2 regions of the Niveispirillum fermenti genome follow, and region 1 is predicted to be linked to the other one. Evidence: predicted binding sites of a transcription regulator. Region 1 holds the regulator's gene; the other holds the start of a gene.
What was found. Region 1 encodes LexA, which represses DNA repair genes until DNA is damaged. Its sites were predicted from a motif close to ATGTTCTANTTTGGTTC; they were not measured.
Positions count from the first base shown of each region.

Region 2: a site for LexA is predicted at 2,072-2,088, ahead of ABC728_RS16495 (ImuA family protein). Genes of this name have one in related genera too.

Region 1 covers NZ_CP156678.1:165,221-171,321, reverse strand. The annotation lists gene ABC728_RS00730 (TonB-dependent receptor) at 1-737, shown strand, start outside; gene ABC728_RS00725 (2,4'-dihydroxyacetophenone dioxygenase family protein) at 758-1,174, shown strand; gene ABC728_RS00720 (molybdopterin molybdotransferase MoeA) at 1,353-2,552, shown strand; gene ABC728_RS00715 (methyl-accepting chemotaxis protein) at 2,604-4,283, opposite strand; gene lexA (transcriptional repressor LexA) at 4,653-5,387, shown strand; gene ABC728_RS00705 (hypothetical protein) at 5,492-5,722, shown strand; gene ABC728_RS00700 (DUF6065 family protein) at 5,976-6,101, opposite strand, start outside.
Region 2 covers NZ_CP156681.1:1,067,861-1,073,961, reverse strand. The annotation lists gene ABC728_RS16500 (Y-family DNA polymerase) at 1-1,394, opposite strand, end outside; gene ABC728_RS16495 (ImuA family protein) at 1,327-2,064, opposite strand; gene ABC728_RS16490 (acetyl-CoA carboxylase carboxyltransferase subunit alpha) at 2,376-3,329, opposite strand; gene ABC728_RS16485 (MOSC domain-containing protein) at 3,481-4,245, opposite strand; gene ABC728_RS16480 (methylated-DNA--[protein]-cysteine S-methyltransferase) at 4,347-4,913, opposite strand; gene clpB (ATP-dependent chaperone ClpB) at 5,081-6,101, shown strand, end outside.

The DNA.
Region 1 (6,101 bases):
GTTTCAAATCGGGCAATTTCAATATCGGCATCATCACCAGCGTGGCGGAACGGACCAAGGTCGATCCGGAATTCCTGACAGCCTACGAGATCGGTCTGAAAAGCACCCTGCTGGATCGCCGGCTGCGCGCCAATATCGCCGCCTTCCTTTACGATTACAGCGACCTGCAGGTTCTGTCGGTCAACCAGCAGGGCAGCGGCGTGCCCACCCTGGGCCTGGACAATGCCGCCGACGCCCGTATCAAGGGGCTGGAGGTGGAACTGACGGCCATTCCCGCCGACGGGCTGGACCTGGGCCTCAACCTGGGCCTGCTGGATGCGCAGTACCGTAACTACACTTCCGGTGCCATCGATCCGGCCACGGGCCAGGCCCGCGACTTTTCCGGCAACAGGCTGCCCGGCGCGCCGAAATTCACCCTGTCCGGCTTCGCGCAATACCGGGTGCCGCTGACCGCCGCCTATGGCGCGGCCTTCCGGGCCGAATATAATTACACCGCCAAGAAATACTACAACAACGCCCAGGATGATCTGGTCAGCAGCCGGGGCGGCCATGGTCTCCTGAACCTGCGCGTGGCCCTGTCGTCGCCCGATGCCGATTGGGAACTGGCCTTCTGGGGCCGCAACGTCACCGACAAGGCCTATATCGTCGATGCCACCGACCTGCGCGATTTCGGCGTGATCCCGCTTTACTACGGTGAGCGGGCGAGCTGGGGCATCGAATTCACCCAACGTTTCTGACCGATGAAAGGACGGGACGCATGTCCACCGATGAAAGCCTGATCCCGGCGGAGGAAAAGCCGTGGGTTCCCCTGGCCGACGGGATCGATTTCCGCCTGCTGTTCACCAGCCTTGAAACAGGCCGCTGGACCGTGCTGCTGCGCTGCCAGCCCGGCAGTTCCTTCGGCCGGCACAAGCATTACGGCGCCGGCGAATATTTCGTGGTCAAGGGCCGCATGGAATACCGCATGGGCGTCGCTCTGGCCGGCACCTGGGGCTATGAGCCGCTGGGCACCATCCATGAATGCACCAGCTTTCCTGAATATACCGAGTTGCTGTTCACCAATCACGGACCTGTGATGTTCATCGAGGAGGATGGAACCATCCAGTCCACCCTGGATGGGGAATTGCTGCGCGGCCTGATCGCGGACAATGCCGTGACGGGGCCGGCGGGCTGATAGCGGCGCCCCTTGGGACCGGACCCCCGCCGGGGGCACCTCTCCTCCCAAGGGTCCGGTCCGGTGCCACAGAGCCTTCTGCATGCGGAAAATATCGGCGGCCCGTCCCGCTTGCCCCGTTGCGGGCCGTGATATATGCCCCAATATGTCGAACTTGTTTGACAGACGGAGCATCCGCTTGATCCCGCTTTCCGAGGCCCGTGCCCGCATCCTGGCGGCGGCGACGCTGCTGCCCGCCGAACAGGTCCCCATCACCGAGGGGCTGGGGCGCGTGCTGGCCGCCGATGTCGTGGCCCGCGTCACCCACCCGCCCACCGCCGTCAGCGCCATGGACGGCTGGGCCGTGCGCACGGCCGACCTTTCCGTCTTCCCCGCCACCCTGTCCCGCATCGGGGAGGCGCCGGCCGGCCGGCCGTTCGACGGCGTGGTCGGCCCCGGCCAGGCCGTGCGCATCTTCACCGGCGGTGCGCTGCCGGCCGGTGCCGATACCGTGGTGGTGCAGGAGGATGCGGAGGATCACGGCGCCACCGTGACGCTGAAGGATGGCGGCGGGCCCGGCCGCTGGGTCCGTCCGGCGGGCCAGGATTTCGCGGCGGGTGACATCGGGGTGCCGGCGGGCCGTCGCCTGACGGTCCGCGACCTGGCGCTGGCCGCATCGATGAACGTCCCCTGGCTGCGGGTTCGCCGCCGTCCCCGCGTGTCCATCCTGGCCACGGGTGACGAGGTGGTGATGCCGGGCGACACGCTGGCGCCGGGCCAGATCGTCAGTTCCAATTCCCTGGCGCTGGCGGCCCTGGTGCGCCAGTTGGGCGGCGAGCCGGTGGATCTGGGCATCGCGGCCGACAGTGTGGACAGCCTGTCCGCCCTGGTTTCCGCCGCGTCGGGCACCGATCTGTTGATCACCATCGGCGGTGCGTCGGTGGGGGAACATGATCTGGTGCGGTCCGTCCTGGGGGCGGCGGGGATGGAACTGGATTTCTGGAAGATCGCCATGCGGCCCGGCAAGCCGCTGATCTTCGGGCGCATGCATGGCGTGCCCATGATCGGGCTGCCCGGCAATCCCGTTTCCGCCCTGGTCTGCGCCTGGCTTTTCCTGCGCCCGCTGTTGCTGGCCATGCAGGGACTGCCGGCGGATGACGAATTGCGTGACGCCGTGCTGGGACGTGACATGGGGGGCAACGACGCGCGGGCTGATTTCATCCGTGCCCGGCTGTCCACCGATGGGGAAGGCCGCCTTGTGGCCGAACCCTTTCCCAAACAGGATAGCGGCATGCTGAGCCGCCTGGCCTGGGCCGACTGCCTGATCCTGCGCGCCCCCCACGCCCCGCCGGCCAGGGCGGGGGACCGCGTGCGGGTAATGCCGCTCGACGCGCTCTGACGCCGGTCGCCCTCTGACACCCGTCGCCGCGTGGGCGCTCCGGCCGCCGGGTCAGGCCCCGATACGGGCTGCTTCGGCGGCAGCGCGTTGCATGCTGGTCGACATGTCGCCGGCAACAGCGCTCTGCTGCGACACGGCGGCGGCGATGGAACTGACATAGTCGCTGACCTGGCTGATGGCGCCATGGATACTGTCGAGCGTCTGCACGACCTCCGTCGCCGTCTCCCGCAGGCTGCCGATATCATCATTGATACGGTCGGTGGCGGCGCGGGCCTGGTTGGCCAGGTTCTTCACCTCCTGCGCGACGACGGCGAAACCCTTTCCGGCCTCCCCGGCGCGCGCGGCTTCGATGGAGGCGTTCAGGGCCAGCAGGTTGATCTGTCCCGTGATGCCGGAGATCAGGTTCACGATCTCGACCATGCTGTCGGACAGCGAACTGAGGCGTGCCGTCACGGCACCGGCCGCGTCGACGCGGCGGTTGGCCGATTCGGCCTCGTCGCGGGAACGGGCCATGTTGTGAGCGATCTCGCGGATCGAAGCGTTCATCTGCTCCGCGCCGGCGGCAACATTCTCCATCATGCTGCGCACATGTTCGCTGCGCTGACGGGCCAGCACCTGCCGCGTCACGTCGCTGGCATATTTCACGACCTTGTAGGGCTTGCCATTCAAATCCAGGACGGGATTGTAGGAGGCCTGAATCCAGACTTCCTGCCCGTTGCGGCCGATGCGCCGATATTCGCCGGCCTGATATTCACCGCGGCCCAGCCGTTCCCAGAACTGGCGATAGGGGGCGCTGTCGCGCTCCTCCTCCGGCATGAACATGCGGTGATGCCGGCCCTGGATCTCCTCCAGCCGGTATCCCAGCGTGTCGAGGAAATTAGCATTGGCCGTGATGATCGTGCCATCGAGGTTGAAGGCGATGACCGCCTGGCTTTTGCTGATGGCCTGGATCTGGCTTTCGAAATCGGCCGTGCGGCGCTTCTGTTCCGTGATGTCGGTGGCGAATTTCACCACTTTCTCCACCCGCCCGTCCTCGTCGAGGATAGGGGTGTAGGTGGCCTGGATCCAGATGTCGTGCCCATCCTTGCGCACGCGCCGGAACTCCCCGCCATTATGTTCCCCGGCGGCCAGTTGCCGCCAGAACTGGAGATAGGCGGTGCTCTCCCGCTCCTCCGCGGGAACGAACATGCGGTGATGCCGGCCCTGGATCTCCTCCAGCCGGTATCCCAGCGCGGACAGGAAATTTTCGTTCGCCGTCATGATCTCGCCGCTGGACGTGAACTCGATCACGGCTTGTGACCGGCCGATGGCGGCCACCTTGGCGGCGAGATCATTTCGCAGGTGGATGGTTTCCGTAATGTCTGTCGCCAGCTTCACGACCCGGACCACCTGACCTGCCCGGTTGAAGACAGGATTATATGTGGCGCGGATCCAAATTTCCCGACCTTCACGGGTGACCCGGCGGAAAACGCCGGTCTGGAATTTGCCCTGCTTCAGCGTATTCCAGAAATCGCGATATCCTTCACTTGCATGTTCTTTGGGAAGAACGAAAATTTTATGGTGTTTCCCAATAATATCTTCACGATGATAGCCGAGAGATGTCAGGAAGTTCTCGTTTGCATCTAGTATATATCCGTTAATATCAAATTCAATGACACATTGAGAGCGATCGATAGCATCCCTTAAAGCGGAAAGTCGACGGGTTTCCTGAGAAGGCTTAAAAATACGCACCGGCAATTTCCTTATTGGAAAATTAGCTATATAAATATTTATAATGATTTTGATGGTGCTGCCACCTATCCTTTCGTATATGTGGTTTCCGGGATGTTTTCTCTAAGAAATTTTTAAATGTGCATGTTATGTCAGGTGAAACTTGATGAATACCTATCCAACATCCATAGGCCGAATGTTATAAGTACATTTTTGGTGTGGCTATATCCCCCTATAGTGGTGTCGGCGGGACGGATTGCGTGCTGATGGACATTGTGAAAGCACGAACCAAAATAGAACATTGATTGACGTTCCGGGATTGTTCTATAGTCGGACCGTATCATGCCGCTGCGTGGATGGGCGACGGGCGGTTGCGGTCAAGGGGATGCCATGCTGACGCGCAAGCAACAGGAACTGCTGTTCTTCATCAATGAGCGGCTGGAACAGGGTGGGGTCTCCCCTTCCTTCGATGAAATGAAGGATGCGCTGGGCCTGAAATCGAAATCGGGCATCCACCGGCTGATCACAGGGCTGGAGGAGCGGGGCTTCATCCGCCGCCTGCCGCATCGCGCCCGCGCGCTGGAGGTGCTGCGCCTGCCGGAGAAGCCGGCGGCCAAGGCCCGCCCGGCCGCCGCACCGGCGTCACAGCCGCCGGCGGATGTGACGCCGCGGTTCAAGCCCAATGTCATCAAGGGAGATTTCCGGGGCGCCCTGCCGGGGCGTCCGGCCAGCAACGACGCCGAAGCCGTGGCCCTGCCGCTTTACGGCCGGATCGCCGCCGGCCTGCCGATCGAGGCGATGCGCGACAGTTCGGTGACGATCGACATTCCCGCCAGCATGGTGGCGACGGGCGATCATTACGCGCTGGAAGTCGCCGGTGACAGCATGGTGGATGCCGGCATCCTGGATGGCGACACGGTGATCATCCAGCGCTGCGAGACGGCGGAGAATGGCGTGATCGTCGTGGCGCTGGTGGATGGGCAGGAGGTGACGCTGAAGCGCCTGCGCCGCAAGGGGAATTCCATCGCGCTGGAACCTGCGAACCCCAATTACGAAACGCGCGTGTTCGGGGCCGACCGGGTCAATGTGCAGGGCCGGCTGGTCGGGTTGATCCGCCGGTATTGACGGCGGCCACTGCCGCAATCGCGACACGGACATGCCGCGCTTTTGCCCGGACCGGGTGCCAGGGTGCCAGTCATCGAAACGGTTTGAAAGATGGCTGGTCACCCATGTCCGCCCTGTCGTCCGTCGCGGCGCGTGCGCTGCTGTTGCTGGTGCCGCTGTCGTTGGCCATGTCGGGCTGTGCCAGCCCCTGTGACCGTATCAATGCCGAAATGCGCCAGTTGAACGCCGATACCATCCGCGACCCGACCATGGCGGGTGACGGGCGCTATCTGTCCCGGTTTCAGGAACTGGCGGCGCAGTCGGTGGAACGGGGGTGTCTGGGGCCGGAACGCTGACGACCGGCAGGGTGCCGGCCGTCACAGCCGGGCCGGGGGGCGGGGATGGATCGCCATGCGGTGGCGGGCGCCGCAGCACCGGCCGCAGCACCACTCGTGCGGCGTAGCCAAGCCATTGGCATGTTGGCGCCCGGCATGTTGGCGCCGGCGCTTGAATGCGGTGATCGGAACCAACAAGGTCCGATCACCGCAGAATGGGAATGGTATGAACGGGCGCCACCGGCGCGGTGAATGAGTACGACCCGGATCAGGCTCAGCGCTTGTCCACGAAGCCGGGGGGCCGCAGCTTGACCAGATGGTCGGGGTCGGCCGGGCTGCCGTCCGGCAACAGCCCCAGATAATAGCTTTTCTGCCATTTGGCTGTGCGGGCGTCCGATCC
Region 2 (6,101 bases), on a different replicon from region 1:
GGCCCTTCCACCCGCCAGGTGCGGGGGCGCGCGGGCGGCGGGCGGCGGGGCTGGGCCTTGGGCCAGGGCCGGTCACCATCATCCCCCATTGCCACCGGGGTGGAGGCCGGGACCGGGTCGGGAAATCGCATGCCGGAAGGCGCGACCGGGCCTTGCGAACCGCCGCCCGCCGGCAGGAAGGCAGGGTCGGCAAGACCCGCCTCCATCTCCCCGGCCAGATCGGTGGCGGCCTCCGGCCGGTGCGTGTCGCGCGGCAGGGGACGGCCGACCCGTTCCTCTCCCAGCCGGTTGACCAACCGGTCCAGCAGGGACAGCAGCGCCAGGGCGCCGCCCCCGCCCACGGCCAGCCCCGCCTGCTCGGCCGTGAACAGGTCAGTCGAAACGGCCGTCAGTTCCATCATCTCGATCCCGAAACCGGGTTCGATCGTGTCGAACCGTTCCCGGAACAGCTTCAGCAGCGCTGCGGGATCGCGGGCGGGGCGGGCGGCACCGATGGACAGGTCCTGCACCGTGGCATCCGTGCGAAAGCAGGTCAGCTTCAGGCGCCGCACCCCGCGCCCGGCCTGTTCCAGCCGCCGGGCCAGATCCCGCAGCAGGGCCAGCACGGCGGCCTCGATCGCCTCGCGCGTGGCGATGGGTTCCAGGAAGGAACGGCGGACCTGCCAGACCGGGGCCGGGGCCTGCGGGGCCACGGGCTCGGCCGACAGGCCCAGCATGCGGTCCAGCCGCCGGCCGATACCCGGGCCATAGCGGGCCGTCAGCGGCGCGCGCGGCTGGCGATGGACATCGCCCACCCGCACCAGCCCCACCCGCGCCAGATCGGCCACCTGTTCCCCATCCAGGCGCAGGGCCGGCATGGGCAGGGGCAGCAGCAGCGGCCAGGCCCCCCGCCCTTCCGGCAGGACAGGGTCGCTGACGGAAGGGCGGTGCCGGGCCCAGCCCCAGGCCGCGGCCGGCGAATCGCCCAGCCCCAACCGGTGGGTGAAACCGGCCCGGTCCAGCCGGGCACCCAGATCGGCCAGCAGCCCCGCCTCCCCCCCATGCAGATGGGCGGCCCCCGCGATGTCCAGGATCAGGCCGTCCGGCCCGTCGGTCGCTGTTTGCGGCGTATAACGCTGCGCCCACAGCGCCAGCCGGACCAGGGCCGCGCGGTCGCCCGCCGGATCGGCGGGCATGGCCGTCAGCGACGGTGCCAGGGCGCGGGCGTCGGCCAGCAGCAATCCTGCCCGCAGCCCGTCCGCCTCGGCCAGCCCGTCGACGGCATGCAGCCGGATGCCGCCCTGCCCCGCCAGGGTCAGGGCCAGGGGACCGGCAGGCCCGTCCTGCCTATTCCGCCGCCGCCACTGGTCCGTCGGCCAGCGGCTGAGCCAGACGGAGACGAAACGCCGCGTCATCCCACGCAACCTCCCACGAACCCGATCCGCCGCCGCGTGCCCGCAGCAGCGATACCTGCCAGCGCGGCCAGCCCCCTTCCGCCTCATGCAGGGGGCGGCCGCGCGCCGACACCACGCGCCAGCGCGTCAATGCCGTGGAAGGCGGGGGGCGGGCCACCGGCGGCAGGATCAGCAGGGCCATCATCCCCCCTTCTTCCGCCGCAAGCTGCAGGCGGCGGCCGGCCACACTGCCGGGCAGCACGCCGTCGCCGACCACAGCCGCCAGCGACGGGCAGCGCAGCGCCTCCTCCAGCACCCACAGCGCATCCTCCACCCCGGCCGGGCGCGCCAGGATCAGGCGTGAGGCGTCCAGCCCCACACCGGCCAGCCCCGGCCCATAAGGCATGTCGGCCAGCCCCAGCGGGTCCGATCGGTCGCGATGGCGGCACCAGAGGATGGGGCCGGGTGGCAGGCCCGACAGCAGGGCCGCAACAAACCCATGCGCCGCCGCATCCCCCGGCCCCGGCCAGAACTCATGCAACCCGCCCCGCACCAGCCCACCCCCCGGCAGGGCCGCATCCAGCGCGCCCAGCCCCAGCGACAGGGCCGCGCGCCCCTTGGGGGGGCGCACCCTGTCCATGATGGACAGCCGCTCCCGCAGGGCGGCGATGGTGGGGATCCTGTCGGCCATGGGGCAATTGTTCGTGTTTTGTTCCTGTTTGCAAGCGTTGAATCCGGTGGGCGGGGATGGGGAAGTGGCAATAGACACGGGCGTCCATGCCCCAGATCGGTGCCGTTACCCTGCGGGTCCGCGATTATTGCGCGGCTTGGCTACGCGGCCTATGCCGCGCGGCAGCAGTTGCCGGCGGGGCGGCTTTCCAGTCAGAGGAAAACCGCTCCAGCATGGAGAATGTCCCCTGGTATCCGCGCCGACGGGCACGGCGGCGGCACGAATGAAGGCGGGACCTGTTTGCCGGCGATGCCGACAGGCCCCGGCGCCGGTCAGCCCAGCCCCTTCTGCCCCATGTCCAGGAATTTCTGCCGGCGGTTCAGGCGCAGGGTGGGGCCGTCCTGGCCGCGCACGCTTTCCAGCGCATCCTCGATCGCGTTGCCCAGGGCCGTGATCGTCTCGTCCCGCCGGCGATGGGCGCCGCCGATGGGCTCCATCACCACGCGGTCGATGACGCCCAGTTCCTTCAGGTCCTGGGCCGTCAGCCGCAGGGCCTGGGCCGCGTCGGCAGCATTGGTTGCCGAGCGCCAGAGGATGGACGCGCAGCCTTCCGGCGAGATCACCGAATAGATGGAATGTTCCAGCATCAGCACGCGATCGGCCGCGGCGATGGCGATGGCCCCGCCGGACCCGCCCTCGCCGATGATGGTGGACACCATGGGCACGGTCAGGCGCAGACAGCTTTCGATCGACTTGGCGATGGCCTCCGCCTGGCCACGTTCCTCCGCCGACACGCCGGGGAAGGCGCCGGCCGTATCGACCAGCGAAATGACGGGCAGGCCGAACCGGTCGGCCATGGCCATCAGGCGCTGGGCCTTGCGATAGCCTTCGGGCTTGGCCATGCCGAAATTATGCTTCACGCGGCTTTCGGTATCGTTGCCCTTCTCCTGCCCGATCACCACCACGGACCGGCCGCGGAAACGGCCCAGCCCGCCGATGACGGCCCGATCCTCCCCGAACAGCCGGTCGCCGGCCAGCGGGGTGAAGTCGGTGATCAGCGCCTCGACATAGTCCAGGCAGTGCGGCCGATTCGGATGGCGCGCCACCTGAACCTTCTGGGCCGGTGTCAGCTTGGCGTAGGTGGAGCGCAGCAGCTTGTCCACCTTGTCCTGCAGCTTCTTCACCTCGTCGGCGATGTTCAGATCGCCGCCATCGGCAAGATGGCGCAGTTCCTCGATCTTGGCTTCCAGCTCCGCGATCGGCTTTTCGAATTCCAGGAAATGCATCGAATTGATGGTTCCGCCCTTGGCACTGAAGCGGGCTGATTAGCACGAGATGGGCGGGAGGGCCATAGTGTGCATGAGTGTGCATGCGCAAGGGTGGGCTGAAGGGGGAGCCCGAGCGGCCCCGAAAGCCACCGCCACCGGCCTTTCCCCGTCAGTCCAGCAGCCGCACCGGATCACCGGCCCGGATCGCCCCGCCGGCTTCAACCCTGGCATAGACACCGCAGACCACATGGTCGAACCCGCTTTTCAGCGCCTTCAACAGGGCCATGTCGCGCTCGCCCGTGGTGGGGTTGACCTCCACCGCGGCACAGCGCGTCGTGGTCTTGAAGACGGACAGCACCGTATCACCGACGGCGATGCGCCGGCCCACCCAGCCCATCTCTGCCCAGGGTGCCAGGCCCGACAGGTGCAGGTTGGCGCGGAAGCGCAGCGGATCGACAGGGCGCTGCGTCACCCGCCCGATATCCTTCACCGATGCCAAATTCAGCAGCGACACGGCCTTGTCCGGGATGTCGGTGAAATTGTGGCCGGGGCTTTCCACCAGCTTGTACGGGCCGGGCACGGCCGCACCGGCCATGTAGGCCGACAGGAACTGGTCGATCAGCAGCCGGCCCGTGGCCGTGTCGATGCGGCCGCGCGCCACGCGCTTGCCCCCGCGCCGCAGTTCGAGGACACAGGTTTCCGGATCGAACACGGCCTGCAGCGTCGCCAGCTTCTCGTCCCGCAGCAGCACCAGGAAATTGGTCTTGGGTTTCCAGGCCGGTTCCAGCGGATCGAACTGCGTCGCCCGGTGCAGGATGGCGAAACGCCGGTCATGCGGCAGGCAGCCGCCCGGCGTCAGGGTGGCATGGTCCAGCGTCTGGGCCGTCAGGCCCTTGACCGGGAAATAATGGATGGCATCGAGCGTCGCGGACATGATGGGACGAAGGATAATCCGCCCGGCGGTCACGGCGCAACCATCACAATGGGTCCGAACCGGTAATTCGGTTTCATGAAACGGCCGATCGCCCGGTAATCTCAGAACAGACCCAACTGTTCGGCCGGCAACACGGCCCCTTCGATCCGCAGCAGGGCCAGCTTCGTCGCCACCCCGCCGGGGGCCGAGAAGCCACCCGCACCGCCGGCCGCCGCCATCACCCGGTGACAGGGCACCACGATGGGCCAGGGGTTGCGCCCCAGCGACTGTCCGACCGCGCGCGGCACCGTGTGCGGCGGCATACCGCCCAGGACCGCCGCCGGCATGCGCCGGCCCACCTCGCCATAGGTCAGGGTGCGGCCCGGCGGGATGGCGCGGGCGATGGCATAGACGGCGCGGTCGAAGGGGCTGGTTTGCGCCATGTCCAGGCCTATTTCCAGCAGGTCCCGGCGCTCCCCCGCCAGCAGGGCGCGGATGCCGGCGATGGCCGCCGCCGCCGTCTCGTCCGGCTGCCCCGCGACGGCACCGGGCACGGCCTTGCGCAGGCGGCCCGCCAGATCGCCCCCTTCCACGGCCGGCAGGCGCACACCCAGCAGCCCATACGGCCCCCAGGCAATGGCACAGGTGCCGACAGGCGTGTCGAACAGGTGAAGGAAACGGCCGGTCATGGGGGGCAAGCATAACCGCTGCAACTTTCCGCGTCACCGGGCCTTGCGCCCCTTCAGGCCATCTCCCACATCCATATCGATCCTCCCGGATCGCACTTTGACGTGGATCATCGCATTCATCGGGCCCAGCGGGGACGATGGGGCAATGTTGGGGAGCATGCAGGATTATGGATTTCAAGAACTACACCGAACGCGCCCAGGGTTTCATCCAGGCCGCCCAGGGGGCCGCCCTGCGCACCGGCCATCAGCAACTGACGCCTGAACATCTGCTGAAGGCGTTGCTGGAGGACCAGGAAGGCATGGCCGCCAACCTGATCGCCAGCGCCGGCGGCGACCCGGCCAAGGCCAATGCGGCCATCGACGCCGCCCTGCGCAAGCTGCCCAAGGTGGAAGGCGGCGGCGGGGCGCAGCTTTACGTGACGCGCGAGCTGGCCCGCACCTTCGACCAGGCGACCGAACTGGCCAAGAAGGCCGGCGACAGTTTCGTGACGGTGGAGCGGCTGCTGCTGGCCCTGGCGCTTTCGGCCGGCACCGACGCCGCCAAGGCGCTGGCCGATGCCGGCGTGACACCGCAGAAGCTGAACGAGGCCGTGAACGCGCTGCGCAAGGGCCGCACGGCCGACAGCGCGTCGGCCGAACAGGGCTATGATGCGCTGAAGAAATATGCCCGCGACCTGACCCAGGCCGCGCGCGACGGCAAGCTGGACCCCGTCATCGGCCGTGACGAGGAAATCCGCCGCACCATCCAGGTGCTGGCGCGGCGCACCAAGAACAATCCCGTGCTGATCGGTGAGCCCGGCGTGGGCAAGACCGCCATCGTGGAAGGGCTGGCGCTGCGCATCGTCAATGGCGATGTGCCGGAGGGGCTGAAATCCAAGCAGCTTCTGTCGCTGGACCTGGGCGCGCTGGTGGCCGGGGCCAAGTTCCGCGGCGAGTTCGAGGAGCGGCTGAAGGCCGTGCTGTCGGAGATCCAGTCGGCGGCCGGCGAGGTCATCGTCTTCATCGACGAGTTGCACACCCTGGTCGGGGCCGGCAAGGCCGATGGCGCCATGGATGCGTCCAACATGCTGAAGCCCGCACTTTCCCGCGGTGAACTGCATTGCGTGGGCGCCACGACGCTGGACGAATACCGCAAGTATATCGAGAAGGACGCGGCCCTGGCCCGCCGGTTCCAGCCCGTCTTCGTGG